Regions from separate parts of the Streptomyces sp. NPDC002076 genome, predicted to be linked through region 2. Evidence: riboswitches for the same ligand, from Rfam matches in the RefSeq annotation. Region 2 holds a riboswitch; the other holds the start of a gene.
What was found. Region 2 has a riboswitch for glycine ahead of gcvT (glycine cleavage system aminomethyltransferase GcvT). Riboswitches for the same ligand answer to the same signal wherever they lie in the genome.

Region 1: another riboswitch for glycine. It lies ahead of gcvP (aminomethyl-transferring glycine dehydrogenase); the one in region 2 lies ahead of gcvT (glycine cleavage system aminomethyltransferase GcvT).

The regions. Positions count from the first base shown of each region.
Region 1 is NZ_JBSFDI010000028.1:7,143-14,790, reverse strand. It holds gene ACWCQS_RS39265 (ABC transporter ATP-binding protein) at 1-283, shown strand, start outside; gene ACWCQS_RS39260 (TOBE domain-containing protein) at 312-731, shown strand; gene gcvP (aminomethyl-transferring glycine dehydrogenase) at 806-3,691, opposite strand; glycine riboswitch at 3,860-3,954, opposite strand; gene ACWCQS_RS39250 (PRC-barrel domain-containing protein) at 4,074-4,445, shown strand; gene ACWCQS_RS39245 (DNA polymerase IV) at 4,367-5,782, opposite strand; gene ACWCQS_RS39240 (MerR family transcriptional regulator) at 5,850-6,533, opposite strand; gene ACWCQS_RS39235 (bifunctional nuclease family protein) at 6,762-7,235, opposite strand; gene ftsR (transcriptional regulator FtsR) at 7,320-7,648, opposite strand, start outside.
Region 2 is NZ_JBSFDI010000007.1:177,064-184,711, reverse strand. It holds gene ACWCQS_RS17415 (ABC transporter permease) at 1-508, opposite strand, end outside; gene ACWCQS_RS17410 (enhanced serine sensitivity protein SseB C-terminal domain-containing protein) at 895-1,686, opposite strand; gene ACWCQS_RS17405 (enhanced serine sensitivity protein SseB) at 1,845-2,636, opposite strand; gene ACWCQS_RS17400 (AAA family ATPase) at 2,703-3,350, opposite strand; glycine riboswitch at 3,513-3,609, shown strand; glycine riboswitch at 3,610-3,722, shown strand; gene gcvT (glycine cleavage system aminomethyltransferase GcvT) at 3,764-4,891, shown strand; gene gcvH (glycine cleavage system protein GcvH) at 5,001-5,378, shown strand; gene glyA (serine hydroxymethyltransferase) at 5,393-6,661, shown strand; gene ACWCQS_RS17380 (L-serine ammonia-lyase) at 6,744-7,648, shown strand, end outside.

The DNA of each region.
Region 1 (7,648 bases), on a different contig from region 2:
CACTACCACCGAGAAGCTGTCCGGCCCGGCGTTTGTGGCGTTCCCGCCGTCCGCCGTCACCCTCTTCCGGGACCGGCCCACCGGCGCCAGCGCCCGTAACCTCTGGCGCTGCGAGGTGGCCGGCCTGGAGACGCACGGCGACCAGATCCGCGCCGACCTCGCCGGCGAACTCGCGCTCGCCGCCGATATCACCACGGTCGCCGCCGCCGAGCTCGATCTGCATCCGGGCGCTGCCGTCTGGGCGACGGTCAAAGCGGCGCAGACGCACGCATACCCGGCCTGAACGGGTGGGCGCTCTACCGTGAGTGCCCATGACCCTGAGCATCCGCAACCAGCTCCCCGGCACCGTCACCGCCGTCCACCCGGGCGAGGCCATGGCCACCGTCGAACTCCGTCTGGACGGCGGCCAGCACCTCATGGCGGCCATCACCAAGGAGTCCGCCGAGGACCTCTCCCTCGCCCCTGGCTCGCCCGTCCGCGCTCTGGTGAAGTCGACCGAGGTTTCCCTGGCCACCCAGCGGGTGACGGGCCTGTCGATCCGCAACCAGCTTCCCGGCGCGGTCACCGGCCTCACCACCGGCACCGTCATGGCCACCGTCAAGATCACCGTCGACGGCGGTGAACTGACCGCGGCGATCACCAAGGACGCGGTGGCCGATCTCGGGCTCTTCGTGGGCTCGGACGTGGTCGCCCTGATCAAGGCGACCGAGGTGTCCCTGGCGACGGCATGACACGGCGAGGGCCCCGCCCGGAATCCGGACGGGGCCCTGTGGCACCGCTTGCTCAGTCCTCGTACTCGACGGCGTCAGTCCTCGTACGCGTCCAGCGGCGGGCAGGAGCACACCAGGTTGCGGTCGCCGAAGGCCTGGTCGATACGACGGACCGGCGGCCAGTACTTGTCGGCGGCCGAGACACCGGCCGGGAAGACGGCCTCCTCACGGCTGTAGGCGTGCGTCCACTCACCGCCGAGCGCGGCGGCGGTGTGCGGGGCGCCCCGCAGCGGGTTGTCCTCCGCCGGCCACTCGCCCGCGCCGACCTTCTCGATCTCCGCGCGGATGGCGATCAGCGCGTCGCAGAACCGGTCCAGCTCGGCGATGTCCTCGGACTCCGTCGGCTCGATCATCAGAGTGCCGGCCACCGGGAAGGACATGGTCGGCGCGTGGAAGCCGTAGTCGATCAGGCGCTTGGCCACGTCGTCCACGCTCACGCCGGTCGCCTTGGTCAGCGGACGCAGGTCGATGATGCATTCGTGCGCGACCAGGTTGCCGGGGCCGGTGTAGAGCACCGGGTAGTGCGGCTCCAGGCGCTTGGCGATGTAGTTCGCCGACAGCACGGCCACCTGCGTGGCGCGCTTGAGGCCCTCGCCGCCCATCAGACGGACGTACGCCCAGGAGATGGGCAGGATGCCGGCGGAACCCCAGGGGGCGGCCGAGATCGGGCCGACGCCCGTCTCCGGGCCCGCGGCGGGCTGCATCGGGTGGTTCGGCAGGTACGGCGCCAGGTGCGAGCGGACCGCGACCGGGCCGACACCGGGACCGCCGCCGCCGTGCGGGATGCAGAAGGTCTTGTGCAGGTTCAGGTGGGAGACGTCACCGCCGAAGTGGCCCGGCTTGGCGAGGCCGACCAGGGCGTTGAGGTTGGCGCCGTCGACGTAGACCTGGCCGCCGGCCTCGTGGACCCGGGCGCAGATGTCCGCGACGTGCTCCTCGAACACACCGTGCGTCGACGGGTAGGTGATCATCAGCACCGCCAGCTCGTCGCGGTACTGCTCGATCTTGGCGCGCAGGTCCTCGACGTCGATCTCGCCGTCCTCGGCGGTCTTGACGACGACGACCTTCATGCCGGCCATCACGGCGCTGGCGGCGTTGGTGCCGTGCGCGGAGGACGGGATCAGGCAGACGGTGCGCTGCTCGTCACCGCGCGCGCGGTGGTAGCCGCGCACGGCGAGCAGACCGGCCAGCTCGCCCTGGGAACCGGCGTTCGGCTGGAGGGAGACCTTGTCGTAGCCGGTGACCTCGGCGAGACGTTCCTCCAGCTCGCGGATGAGCGTGAGGTAGCCCTCGGCCTGCTCGGCCGGGGCGAAGGGGTGCAGCTGGCCGAACTCGGGCCAGGTGACCGGCTCCATCTCCGTGGTCGCGTTGAGCTTCATGGTGCAGGAGCCCAGCGGGATCATGCCGCGGTCGAGCGCGTAGTCGCGGTCGGCCAGCCTGCGCAGGTAGCGCAGCATCGCGGTCTCGGAGCGGTGCTGGTGGAAGACCGGGTGGGTGAGGAAGGCGTCGGTGCGCAGCAGCGCCTCGGGGAGGGTGTCCTCGGCGGTCGCGTCCAGCGCCTCGATGTCGCCCTCGACGCCGAAGGCGGACCACACGGCGGCGACCTGAGCCCGCTTGGTCGTCTCGTCGCAGGCGATCGAGACGTGGTCGGCGTCGGCCAGGTGCAGGTTGACGCCGTGGTCCCGGGCGGCGGCGACGATCTCGGCGGCCTTGCCGGGCACGCGCGCGGTGAGGGTGTCGAAGAAGGCGCCGTGCACGATCTCGACGCCGCCGGCCTTCAGTCCCTCGGCGAGGATCGTGGCGTAGCGGTGGGTGCGGCGGGCGATGGTCTGCAAGCCCTCCGGACCGTGGTAGACGGCGTACATGCCGGCCATCACGGCGAGCAGCACCTGCGCGGTGCAGATGTTGCTGGTGGCCTTCTCACGGCGGATGTGCTGCTCACGGGTCTGCAGCGCGAGCCGGTACGCCTTGTTCCCGTCGGCGTCGACGGAGACACCGACCAGCCGGCCGGGCAGGCTGCGCGCGAACTTCTCGTGCACGGCCATGTAGCCGGCGTGCGGACCGCCGAAGCCCATCGGCACACCGAAGCGCTGGGTGGTGCCGACGGCGATGTCCGCGCCGAGCTCGCCCGGCGAGGTCAGCAGGGTCAGCGCGAGCAGGTCGGCGGCGACGGTGACGAGCGCGCCCAGCTCGTGGGCCTGGTCGATGACCGGCTTGATGTCGCGTACGGCACCGGAGGCGCCCGGATACTGGATCAGCACGCCGTTTATCTCGCGCGCGGCGATGTCGGCCGGGATGCCGTCGCCGAGGTCGGCGACGACGACCTCGACACCGGTCGGCTCGGCGCGGGTCTGGATGACGGCGATGGTCTGCGGCAGCGCGTCCGCGTCGACCAGGAACAGGCCCTTCTTGTTCTTGCCCATGCGCCGGGACAGCGCCATGGCCTCGGCGGCGGCGGTGCCCTCGTCCAGCAGGGAGGCGCCCGAGGTGGGCAGCCCGGTGAGGTCGGCGACCATCGTCTGGAAGTTCAGCAGGGCCTCGAGGCGGCCCTGGGAGATCTCCGGCTGGTACGGCGTGTAGGCCGTGTACCAGGCCGGGTTCTCCATGACGTTGCGCAGGATGACGGGCGGGGTGAACGTCCCGTAGTAGCCCAGCCCGATCATGGAGTCGAGGACCTGGTTGCGGTCGGCCAGCGAGCGCAGCTCGGCGAGCACCTCGGCCTCGGTGCGGGCGCCCGGCAGGTCGAGGGCGTCGGCGTTCTTGATCACATCCGGCACCGCCGCGGCGGTGAGCTCGTCCAGCGAGCCGTAGCCGACCTGCGCGAGCATCTTGGCCCGCGCCTCCTGGTCGGGCCCGATGTGGCGCTGCTCGAACGGGATGCCCGCTTCGAGCTCCGGGAGCGGAATGCGATGGGCGGTCATTGCGGAGGCCTCCTGGTCTGACGCGACCTTCGAAGGGCACCACGGTGCGGGTGCCCCGACGGCCTCCCCCTCTGTCATCTCAACCTGAGAGCTTCACCGGGTATGTCCCGGCTTTCACCGTCGGTGAGAGCGGGAGCCGTCGACGCCCGCCCTGCTTTCCAGAGTGACCTCGTCCGTGCGGTACGTGAGCCTGAGAGATTCCGGGGAGGATTTGCTCCTTCGGCGCCTCCGAGGTGGTCGGAGGACTCTCCCGCACGGTGTCAGCAGCCGCTGTCAGCCTACCAGCGAGGTCAACAACGAGGCCCTCGAGTGGCCGCCTCCCTGAATGTGCTCTTTCGTAGTGCTTACGGATGAGTTGCGACCACGTGGAGGGAGAGGGACCGTGCAGACCGACATCGATCCGCGCAACCTGATCGGCCGCAAGGCGTTCGACCGCAATGGCACCAAGATCGGGACCATCGACGAGGTGTACCTCGACGACGCGACCGGAGTGCCCGAGTGGGCGGCGATACGCACCGGCCTGTTCTCCCGAGACGCCTTCGTCCCCCTGGAACCGAGCGAACTGATCGAAGGCTCCCTGCACGTCCCCTTCGACCGCGCCCTGATCAAGGACGCCCCCGACTTCGGCGTGGGCCGCCATCTCTCCCCCGAGCAGGAACTCCAGCTCTACCACCACTACGGTCTGGACGTGGCATCACCTCCCTCGGCCCCGGACCACGACTTCGGCAAGCTGGCGGGGTCGGAGGAAACCTGATCGGAGGCCTCCGCGACCAACGGCAGCGGCTCGGCGGGCTCCAGCGCAGGATCACCGACAAGGAACGTCCGCACCCTCCCCGGAAGGGACTGCGGCGTCTCGAACCGCACGGTGACCCGCCCCAGCCCACTCCCCTGCACCCACCCGTGCCCGTGCTCGGCGTGCCTTACGTCCTGTCCCGCACGCCAGTGCCTCTCGACGGGCTCCGGCCGCTCCACGACAACCTCGGCCCCGGCCTCCTCCGGCGTCTCCGCCGCCGGCGAGGGCATCGCCTGCGCGAACAGGTCCTCCTGGGTGTAGTCGGCGAGCCCGGAGACACCCACGCCCAGCAGCCGTACCCCACCCGTCGTGTCCACGGAGTCCAGGAGCCGCGCGGCCGCCTCCCGCACGACCGCCTGATCGTCCGTGGGCCCTCTGAGCGTCTCGGAGCGGGTCAGGGTCGAGAAGTCGTACCTGCGCACCTTCAGCACGATCGTCCGCCCCGACAGCCCGGCTCCGCGCAGCCGCCCCACACACCGGTCGGCCAGCCGCTGCACCTCCAGCCCGATCCGCAGCCGGTCGTGGATGTCCACGTCGTAGGTGTCCTCGACCGACACGGACTTCGCCTCACGCTCGGCCACCACGGGCCGCTCGTCATGGGCCAGGGCCATGGCGTACAGCGCCTGCCCGTGTGCCTTGCCCAGCAGCCGCACCAGCTCGTCCTCGCCCGCCTCGGCCAGCTCCTCGACCGTGGTGATCCCGGCCCGGCGCAGATGGTCCCCGGTCGCGGGCCCGACCCCCGGCAGGGTCCGCACCGGCATCGGCCCCAGCAGCGCCCGCTCGGATCCCGGCTCGATGAGCACCAGGCCGTCCGGCTTGGCCTGCTCAGAGGCGATCTTGGCGAGCATCTTGGAGGCGGCGAGCCCCACCGATCCGGTCAGCCCGGTGACCGCCCGGATGTCCGCGCGCAGCTTGATCCCGACCAGCCGCGCCGACTCCTCGTCCCAGGCTCTCCCCCCGGCCTCCAGATCCACGAACGCCTCGTCCAGGCTGAGCGGCTCCACCAGCGGCGACAGCTCCCGCAGCAGCGCCATCACCTGCTCGCTGATCGACCGGTACACGGTGAAGCGCGGCACCAGATACGCGGCGTTGGGGGCCAGCCTGCGCGCCTGCGCCATGGGCATCGCCGAGTGGACCCCGTAGGCGCGTGCCTCGTACGACGCGGTGGCCACCACCCCGCGCGGCCCGAGCCCGCCCACGACGACCGCCTTCCCGCGCAGGCTCGGCTTGGATGCCTGCTCCACCGAGGCGTAGAAGGCATCCATGTCGAGATGCAGGATCGTGGGCGCGTTTCTCACATCTCCGATGCTGCACCACGGCACTGACAACGCCGTGGCACCGGGAGACGGCTGCGGCGCCTGGCGCTCAGACCGCCCGGTTGCGGCGCCGCGCCAGCTCGTCCGCGGGGTTGTGCCCGACCAGCGTCTCGCCGGTGTCGATGCGCTCACCGTGCAGCTGGGAGAGCGCGCTTTCCACGTCCCGCCACACCACGCCGACGGCGATCCCGAAGATGCCCTGACCGCCCTGGAGCAGGGCGTGGACCTCGTCCGGCGAGGTGCACTCGTACACCGTGGCGCCATCGCTCATCAGGGTCATCCGCTCCAGGTCACGGAAACCGCGTTCCCTGAGGTGCTGCACGGCCGTGCGGATGTTCTGCAGCGAGACCCCGGTGTCGAGGAAGCGCTTGACGATCTTCAGGACGACGACGTCGCGGAAGCTGTACAGCCGCTGTGTCCCCGATCCGTACGCGGGCCGCACGCTCGGCTCGACCAGGCCGGTGCGCGCCCAGTAGTCCAGCTGCCGGTAGGTGATGCCCGCGGCCGCGCAGGCCGTGGGCCCGCGGTAGCCGATCTGTTCCGCCGCCATGGACGCCGCCCCTCCGCCGTTCGGCACCACCGTCGGCCGCTGCGGAGCGTGAGCGACCGCGCTGCTCGGTTGGGGGTACCCCCTGTTCGAACGCAGCTGAGAGCTAGGGGGAGGGTACGGACCGCTCTCCCCGAACCCGCGTCCGGGGGCACCCCCAGCCGTACCGTCGCCGCTGGTTCTCACGCCGACCTCCGTCCTTGACCTGCCTTCACGACGGTAGGCAGTCACCAGGGGTGCGTCAACGATCGCCACACTCGGCACGCCGAGTGATAATCACCCTAGGAGTGGTTTCCCGTGTCCCACCGCGGGGAAAGGCTAGCCGAATGCGTTCGGGGGAGGCCGTAGGACGCTCTCAATGGCCGGTGGCAATTGCCCGCACAGGGGGCGCCGACGCTCACCGGCCGTTCGATCTCACTGGCTGCTGGTGCCGAAGTCCTCGGGCGAGATCTGGTCGAGGAACTCGCGGAACTTCTCCACCTCGTCCTCCTGCTCGTCCGGAATGGCGATGCCGGCGTCGTCCAGCACCGCGTCACTGCCGTAGATCGGCGTTCCGGTGCGCAGGGCCAGCGCTATGGCATCGGAGGGGCGGGCGCTGACCTCGACGCCGCTGGCGAAGACCAGCTCCGCGTAGAAAACACCTTCACGCAGATCGGTGATGCGTACTTCGGTCAGCTCCTGGCCGACCGCCTCCAGCACGTCCTTGAACAGGTCGTGGGTCAGCGGCCTGGCGGGGGCCATGCCCTGCTGGGCGAACGCGATCGCCGTCGCCTCCCCCGGCCCGATCCAGATGGGGAGGTAACGGTCGCCTCCCACTTCGCGCAGGAGCACGATCGGTTGGTTGGAGGGCATTTCGACCCGGACACCTACGACATCGAGCTCGTTCACACAGCAACCCTAGGCCGTGCTCGGGACGTTTGGGTAGTCGGGCCGGGAACAGGTGGCCGATCCGGCCGATCACTGCCCCCCTGTTCAGGGCAGCCGCACCCCGAGAGCGGTCTGCACCAGTGCCGCGTGCAGCTTCACCGTGAGTGCCGCCAGCTCCTTCGCCCGAGCCTCGGCATGGGCCCTCGTCTGCGGGTTGCGGTGGCGCCTGAGGGGGGCCACCACCTGGTCGACCAGACCGGCCTCGCGGTCGGCGGCCGCCTTCATCACCCGAAGGTGGCGCGGCTCGATCCCGAACCGGCCCAGTTCGGCCACGAGAGAGGCCACGGTGACCGCCTCGGCGTCGTACGCCCCGTCCGCCAGCGGAGCGATGAGCCCGTACGACTCCCACTCCTTGAGGTCGCCCTCGTCGATCT
Region 2 (7,648 bases):
GCAGCGGGAACGCCAGGAAGGTGTCCATGAGCTTGCTGATGATGCTGTCGACCCAGCCGCCGTAGTAGCCGGCGATGACGCCGAGTACGGTTCCGATGACCACCGAGAGGAGGGTGGCGCCACCGGCGACCAGGAGGGAGACCCAGGAGCCGTCGATGATGCGGGCGAGCATGTCGCGGCCGTACTGCGGGTCCACGCCCAGCGGGTGGGCCCAGCTCATGCCGCCGAAGCCGCCCTTGGGCGCGAGGAGCGCCGGGTCGATGAGATCCTGGTTGAACTTGTCCGGGTCGAGCCCGAAGATCCACTCGATCGGCTTGGCGAGCACCGCCATCAGCACGAGCAGGATGACGACGACGCCGCCCGCCACGGCCACCTTGTCCCGCTTGAACCGGGTCCAGGCGATCTGGCTGAGTGAACGCCCTTCGATCTGGCTCTTCTTGGCCCCGGCGAGCACAGACTCGGGAGGCGCTCCGGCCTCTGCCCCGGTGGTCTCGATCGGTGCGGTCACAGTTGACCTGACCCCTCTCGCCGGTGGTGACCGGCCTTTGTCCGCCGCTGTGGGCGGCTTGGTTCACTTACCTGCGCCGGCCGCACCTGGGTGACGGCCCTGAGAGCCAGCTGTTCCCGTGATTGGTTCGATCACAGGATCGATGGCCTCGCGTCTTGAGAGGCGAGTCTTCAACGCGCTCTCGATCACGCGCCAGGCCTGATGGAGAAAGTATGCGTAAACGTGATGCCGCCTAGGGGATTCCGTTATCCGAACAGGGAAGATCGCCTGTCGGACGTGGACATCAAGGGGCGTTCCGGCCCTAATCGGGCGCGCAAACAGGGCAGTTGCGACCGATCGAGGCCGCCGGACCCGCCATCGTGACCGGCGTCACATCGGGCGGGTGTTCAGTAGGGCCTCGGGCTCGTGTACCCGTACCCGGGGTCGGGCGCGGGCGCCGGTGCCGCGTGGGCCTCGCGGTCGTAGAACGGGCGGGCGTTGATCCGCATCCACATCACGACCGGGTCGTAGTCGTCGGTCATCGCGACGGTGGACACCGGCAGGCCCTCCGGTACGGCGCCGACGGACTGCTGCATCATCGCCCGCACCGAGTCGACCGCGGCCGGGGAGGTGTCGTACACGTCCAGGCCGATGGCGAGGTACGGCGCGCCGAGCGCCGGCTGCACCCAGGCGCGGCGCAGGGTGCGCAGGGCCGGGGTGCGATGCGCGTTCTGCGCGAGCAGGGCGTAGAACTGCGGGATCTCGATGCCGGGTTCGGTCAGCCGGAGCGGGCCCGCGGGCTGGCGGTCCAGGCCCGTGGCGATGCGGCGCAGGTCCAGCCAGGGGATGCCGACGCCGCCGCCCGGGGCGTGCGGGTTGAGCCAGAGGCCGTAGTGGTCGGGGTAGAGGGTGCGGGCCACGTCGAGTCCGTCGACGACCTCGTACGACCGGTTCCAGCCGCTGGCCGAGAGCTCCTGGGCGGAGGTGACACAGGGGGCGTACTGGAAGCCGTCGACCTCCATGTTCCCGTACTGGGCGTCCGGGGAGCCGGCCTGGCCGTGCCACAGGAGCATCCAGATCTGACCGGAGGAGGGGGTGGCGAGGGCGCGGAGCAGGGCTTCGTAGGCGTCGTAGCGGCCGGGGGTGACCTGGCGCAGCGTGTGTTCCACGCCGACGCTGCCGCTGTGGCTCGCGCTCACCTGTCGTGCCCTTCTTTTTGTGCCCCGGTGTTGGGAGACAGCTTATGCGCCCGATAGCCCCGGGCCTTGTGTCCGTGCGCGAGTACGGGTGCGCGGGTGGTACTCGCGCCGACGCGGCGTACCCGCATGTCGGTACAGCCCCGCGTCCCTGGGCCGGCTCAGTGGCCGTACTGGTAGAAGGGCCGGACGTGCGACCTCAGCCATTCGGCCACCGGGTCGTCCGTCACGTCCAGGAGGACCAGGTTGACCGGCCACTTGACCGGGACTTTGCCGAGGGCCCTGCCCAGGGCCTGGAGGGGCAGGGCGCGCAGGTCGCCCTCCCACTGGGAGAGTTCGACGCCCACGAACATCACCGGCTCGTCCGTCTCTATGGCGGCCAGGCAGCGGCGGGCGGTGCGCACCACGCCGGTCTCGGCGAACTCGGCGGACGCGGCGGAGAGGAAGTCGACCGGGTCGTCCTGCCAGTCCGGCTCGAAGAGGCGGACCCGGGCGCCGCTGTTCGGGCCGTCGAGCGGGGTACGTCCGGTGCGGCACAGCTCGGCCACCGCCGCAGGCGGGAGCGGGATGCCGACCAGCGCGTCGGGGTTCACCGCGATGCCGATCTGCGCGGGCAGGCCGCGGGCGAACTCCACGGCCGGGGCGATGGTGTACGGCATGTGGGAGCCGGCCGCCTGGCGCAGCTGCTCCTCGGAGCTGAACACCGGGACATACGCCTGGCCGTCGGTGTCCAGCGTGGGCAGGTCGAGCGGGCCGCTGTCCGGGCCGCCGCCGCTCGGCAGCGGGATCCAGAGCAGGCTCCGGCCCAGCACCTCGATGATCCGGCCGGCCGCGGCGGGCATGCCGAGGGAGGCCGAGAGCACCTCCTCCAGCTCGTTGCCGGGCCAGCCGCCGTGCGGCTGGGGGTGCGCCTGTGCCGGGAAGTCCGCGGGAATGTCCGCCGGGAAGTCCATCTGCCTACCGCCTGCTGGGAACCACTGCTGTGACCATGAAGGCTAGCGGGTGGCTGTGACAGTGCCTCACCTTGTGAAGGCGATCCGCCGCAGGGCGTTTGCCGCCGGCCGGTCCAGCAGCACGGCCGCACCGCAGCCCGCGGGCAGCTCGCCGCGCTCGACCGCGTCGAGCAGCCGGGCGGTGGTACGGCGGTGGCGGCGGAAGGCGTAGCCGGAGACGCCCCGGCCGCGCTCGCGCTGGCCCTCGCGCGCGGTCTCGGGGGTGACGTCGAGCAGGAGCAGATGAAGGGTGCCGCCGCGGCGGCGGGCCTCCCGGGCGAGCCAGGCGCGCACCCAGGACTGGGTGCCGCAGTCGTGCACGACGACGCCCTCGCCGGTACGCAGGGCGCGGCGCAGACCGGCGTAGTGGGCGAGGCGGACCAGGGGGCGGTAGAGGGTGTAGGGGAGGAAGGCCGGCAGGCGGGCCGCCCAGCGGTCGCGGGTGTCCTGGGAGTCGATGCGGGCGCCGGTGACCGCGCGCCGCATCAGGGTCGACTTGCCGCTGCCGGGCAAGCCGGTGATCACGGCGAGGTCGCGGGGGCCGAAGGCCAGGGCGTGCGGGCCGCGGCCGGCCCGGTCCCGCAGGTCCCGGACGACCGGGGCCGGGACGGGACGCTGCCTCGGCACCGCGATGCCGGTGGTGGTGGCGGTGGCGTACACCGGGGTCCTGTTCACCGTGATCGTCCTCCCCTGTCGGCCCGGTAATCTTCATTGCCCGACTGTGTAAAGAGAAGGTAATGGACGATGTCGTTGGCGGGGTCCGCGTCCTGCCACAGGTCGGTTACAAAAGCCCGCTCGCCGTGCGATGATGTGGCCGCCAACTGCATACCGGCCGCTTGAATCCGCGCGGGAGAGTTCCCAGCAGCTTCGCTGGGACGCCGAAGGAGCAAGTCCCTCCCTTGAATCTCTCAGGCCCCGTTACCGCGCGGGCGAGGCACATCTGAAAAGCGGGCTGCTGCGACAGTGGCTCCACCCAAGGTGCAAGCCGTGATCGTCCCCGTGGCGGTCGTGGCGAACCTCTCAGGTTCCGATGACAGATGGGGAGGAACGTTCCTCGCCCGTCCTGCTTCCTGGGAGACGACCGACCGATGAGCAGTACCGAACCCACTGAGCTGCGCCACACCGCGCTCGATGCCCTGCATCGCTCGCTCGGTGCGACGATGACCGACTTCGCCGGCTGGGACATGCCGCTGCGCTACGGCTCCGAGCGCGACGAGCACATCGCCGTGCGGACGAAGGCGGGTCTCTTCGACCTCTCCCACATGGGCGAGATCACCGTCACCGGCGACGGGGCGGCCGCCTTCCTGAACTTCGCGCTGGTCGGCAACATCGCCTCCATCGGCGTGGGGCGCGCCCGCTACACCATGATCTGCCAGGCCGACGGCGGCATCCTGGACGACCTGATCGTCTACCGGCTCGCCGAGACCGAGTACATGGTCGTCGCCAACGCCTCCAACGCCCAGGTGGTGCTGGACGCGCTGACCGAGCGCGCCGCCGGCTTCGACGCCGAGGTCCGCGACGACCGGGACGCCTACGCGCTGATCGCCGTCCAGGGCCCGGAGTCCCCCGGCATCCTGAAGTCCCTCACCGACGCCGACCTCGACGGCCTGAAGTACTACGCCGGCCTGCCCGGCACGGTCGCCGGCGTCCCGGCCCTGATCGCCCGCACCGGATACACCGGCGAGGACGGCTTCGAGCTGTTCGTGAAGCCCGAGCACGCGGTCGAGCTGTGGCAGGCGCTGACCAAGGCCGGCGAGGGCGTCGGCCTGGTCCCGTGCGGCCTGTCCTGCCGGGACACCCTGCGCCTGGAGGCGGGCATGCCGCTGTACGGGCACGAGCTGACCACCTCGCTCACCCCCTTCGACGCCGGGCTCGGCCGGGTGGTGAAGTTCGAGAAGGAGGGCGACTTCGTGGGGCGCGAGGCGCTCACCGAGGCCGCCGCCAAGGCCGAGGCGAACCCGCCGCGCGTCCTCGTCGGGCTGATCGCCGAGGGCCGCCGGGTGCCGCGTGCCGGGTACGCCGTCGTCGCCGGCGGCGAGGTGATCGGCGAGGTCACCTCCGGCGCCCCCTCCCCCACCCTGGGCAAGCCGATCGCCATGGCCTACGTCGACGCGGTGCACGCGGCGCCGGGCACCGAGGGCGTCGGCGTGGACATCCGGGGCAGCCACGAGCCGTACGAGGTCGTGGCGCTGCCCTTCTACAAGCGGCAGAAGTAGACACTGGGCGCGGTCACTGTGTGACCCAGCGCACGTTTCCGCTGCTCACCAGCGGTCTCAGCAGTCCCCCCTTCATCAGCACTCCCGCGCGTACAGGAGAATTCAGGTCATGAGCAACCCCCAGCAGCTGCGCTACAGCAAGGAGCACGAGTGGCTGTCGCCCGCCGAGGACGGCGTGTCGACGGTCGGCATCACCGAGTTCGCGGCCAACGCGCTCGGCGATGTGGTCTACGCCCAGCTCCCCGAGGTCGGCTCCACCGTGACCGCGGGCGAGACCTGCGGCGAGCTGGAGTCGACCAAGTCGGTCTCCGACCTGTACTCGCCGGTCACCGGTGAGGTCACCGAGGTCAACGACGACGTCGTCAACGACCCGTCGCTGGTGAACTCGGCCCCCTTCGAGGGCGGCTGGCTGTTCAAGGTGCGCGTCGCGGAGGAGCCGGCCGACCTGCTCTCCGCCGACGAGTACGCCGCCGAGACCGCCGGCTGAGGAGTCGTAGCCGTATGACCGTCCTGAACACGTCCCTGCACGAGCTGGACCCGGAGATCGCCGCCGCGGTCGACGCCGAGCTCGGCCGCCAGCAGTCCACGCTGGAGATGATCGCCTCCGAGAACTTCGCGCCGCTCGCGGTGATGGAGGCGCAGGGCTCCGTCCTCACCAACAAGTACGCCGAGGGCTACCCGGGCCGCCGCTACTACGGCGGCTGCGAGCACGTCGACGTCGCCGAGCAGATCGCCATCGACCGGATCAAGGAGCTGTTCGGCGCCGAGTACGCCAACGTCCAGCCCCACTCCGGCGCCTCCGCCAACCAGGCGGCCCTGTTCGCCCTCGCCCAGCCCGGGGACACCATCCTCGGCCTGGACCTGGCGCACGGCGGCCATCTGACCCACGGCATGCGCCTGAACTTCTCCGGCAAGCAGTTCAACGTGGTCGCCTACCACGTGGACGCCGCAACCGGCCTGGTCGACATGGCCGAGGTCGAGCGGCTCGCCAAGGAGCACCGCCCGAAGGTGATCATCGCGGGGTGGTCGGCGTACCCGCGCGAGCTGGACTTCGCGGAGTTCCGCCGGATCGCGGACGAGGTCGAGGCCTACCTGTGGGTCGACATGGCGCACTTCGCGGGCCTGGTCGCGGCCGGTCTGCACGCCAACCCGGTGCCGTACGCCGACGTGGTGACCTCCACCACGCACAAGACGCTCGGCGGGCCGCGCGGCGGCATCATCCTCGCCCGCGGCAAGGACTTCGCGAAGAAGCTGAACTCCTCGGTCTTCCCGGGCTTCCAGGGCGGTCCCCTGGAGCACGTGATCGCGGCGAAGGCGGTCTCCTTCAAGGTCGCCGCCTCGGAGGAGTTCAAGGAGCGCCAGCGTCGTACCGTGGAGGGTGCCCGCATCCTCGCCGAGCGCCTGATGGCGGCGGACGCGCGCGAGGCCGGGGTGAACGTGCTGTCCGGCGGCACGGACGTGCACCTGATCCTGGTCGACCTGCGCGAGTCCGAGCTGGACGGCCAGCAGGCCGAGGACCGCCTCCACGAGGTCGGCATCACGGTCAACCGCAACGCGGTCCCGAACGACCCGCGTCCCCCGATGGTGACGTCGGGCCTGCGGATCGGTACGCCCGCCCTCGCCACCCGCGGCTTCACGGCCGAGGACTTCGCCGAGGTCGCGGACGTGATCGCCGAGGCGCTGAAGCCGTCCTACGACGCGGAGGCCCTCAAGGCGCGCGTGAAGGCGCTCGCCGACAAGCACCCGCTGTACCCGGGCCTGAACAAGTAGGCCCGGACAAGTAAGTCCCCGGTGGGGCGCCCGACGGAGATCCCGGAGGGTGCCCCGCCACCCCCTGTCTTGAGGAGTGACCGTGGCCATCTCGGTCTTCGACCTGTTCTCGATCGGCATCGGCCCGTCCAGCTCCCACACGGTCGGCCCGATGCGTGCGGCGCGGATGTTCGCCCGCCGCCTGCGCAACGAAGGGCTGCTGGAAAAGGCCGCCACCGTCCGGACGGAGCTGTACGGCTCCCTGGGTGCGACCGGGCACGGCCACGGCACACCGAAGGCCGTCCTGCTCGGCCTGACCGGCGACTCGCCGCGCACGGTGGACGTGGAGACGGCGGACGCGCGCGTGGAGGCGATCAAGGCCGAGGGCCGGATCAGCCTCCTCGGCGAGCACGAGATCCCCTTCTCCTTCGACAAGGATCTCGTGCTGCACCGCCGCAAGGCCCTGCCGTACCACGCCAACGGCATGACGCTGTGGGCGTACGACGCCTCGGGCGCGGAGCTGCTGTCGAAGACGTACTACTCGGTCGGCGGCGGCTTCGTCGTGGACGAGGAGGCGGTCGGCGCGGACCGGATCAAGCTGGACGACACGGTCCTGAAGTACCCCTTCCGCACCGGCGACGAGCTGCTCCGCCTGACGAAGGAGACCGGCCTGTCGATCTCCTCCCTGATGCTGGAGAACGAGCGGGCCTGGCGCACGGAGGAGGAGATCCGCGCGGGCCTGCTGGAGATCTGGCGGGTGATGCGCGAGTGCGTCCGGCGCGGCATGTCACGCGAGGGCATCCTGCCCGGCGGCCTGAAGGTGCGCCGCCGCGCGGCCGTCTCCGCCCGCCAGCTGCGCGCCGAGGGCGACGCGCTGGCCCACGCCATGGAGTGGATCACGCTCTACGCGATGGCGGTGAACGAGGAGAACGCGGCCGGCGGCCGGGTGGTGACCGCCCCCACGAACGGCGCGGCCGGCATCATCCCGGCGGTCCTGCACTACTACAT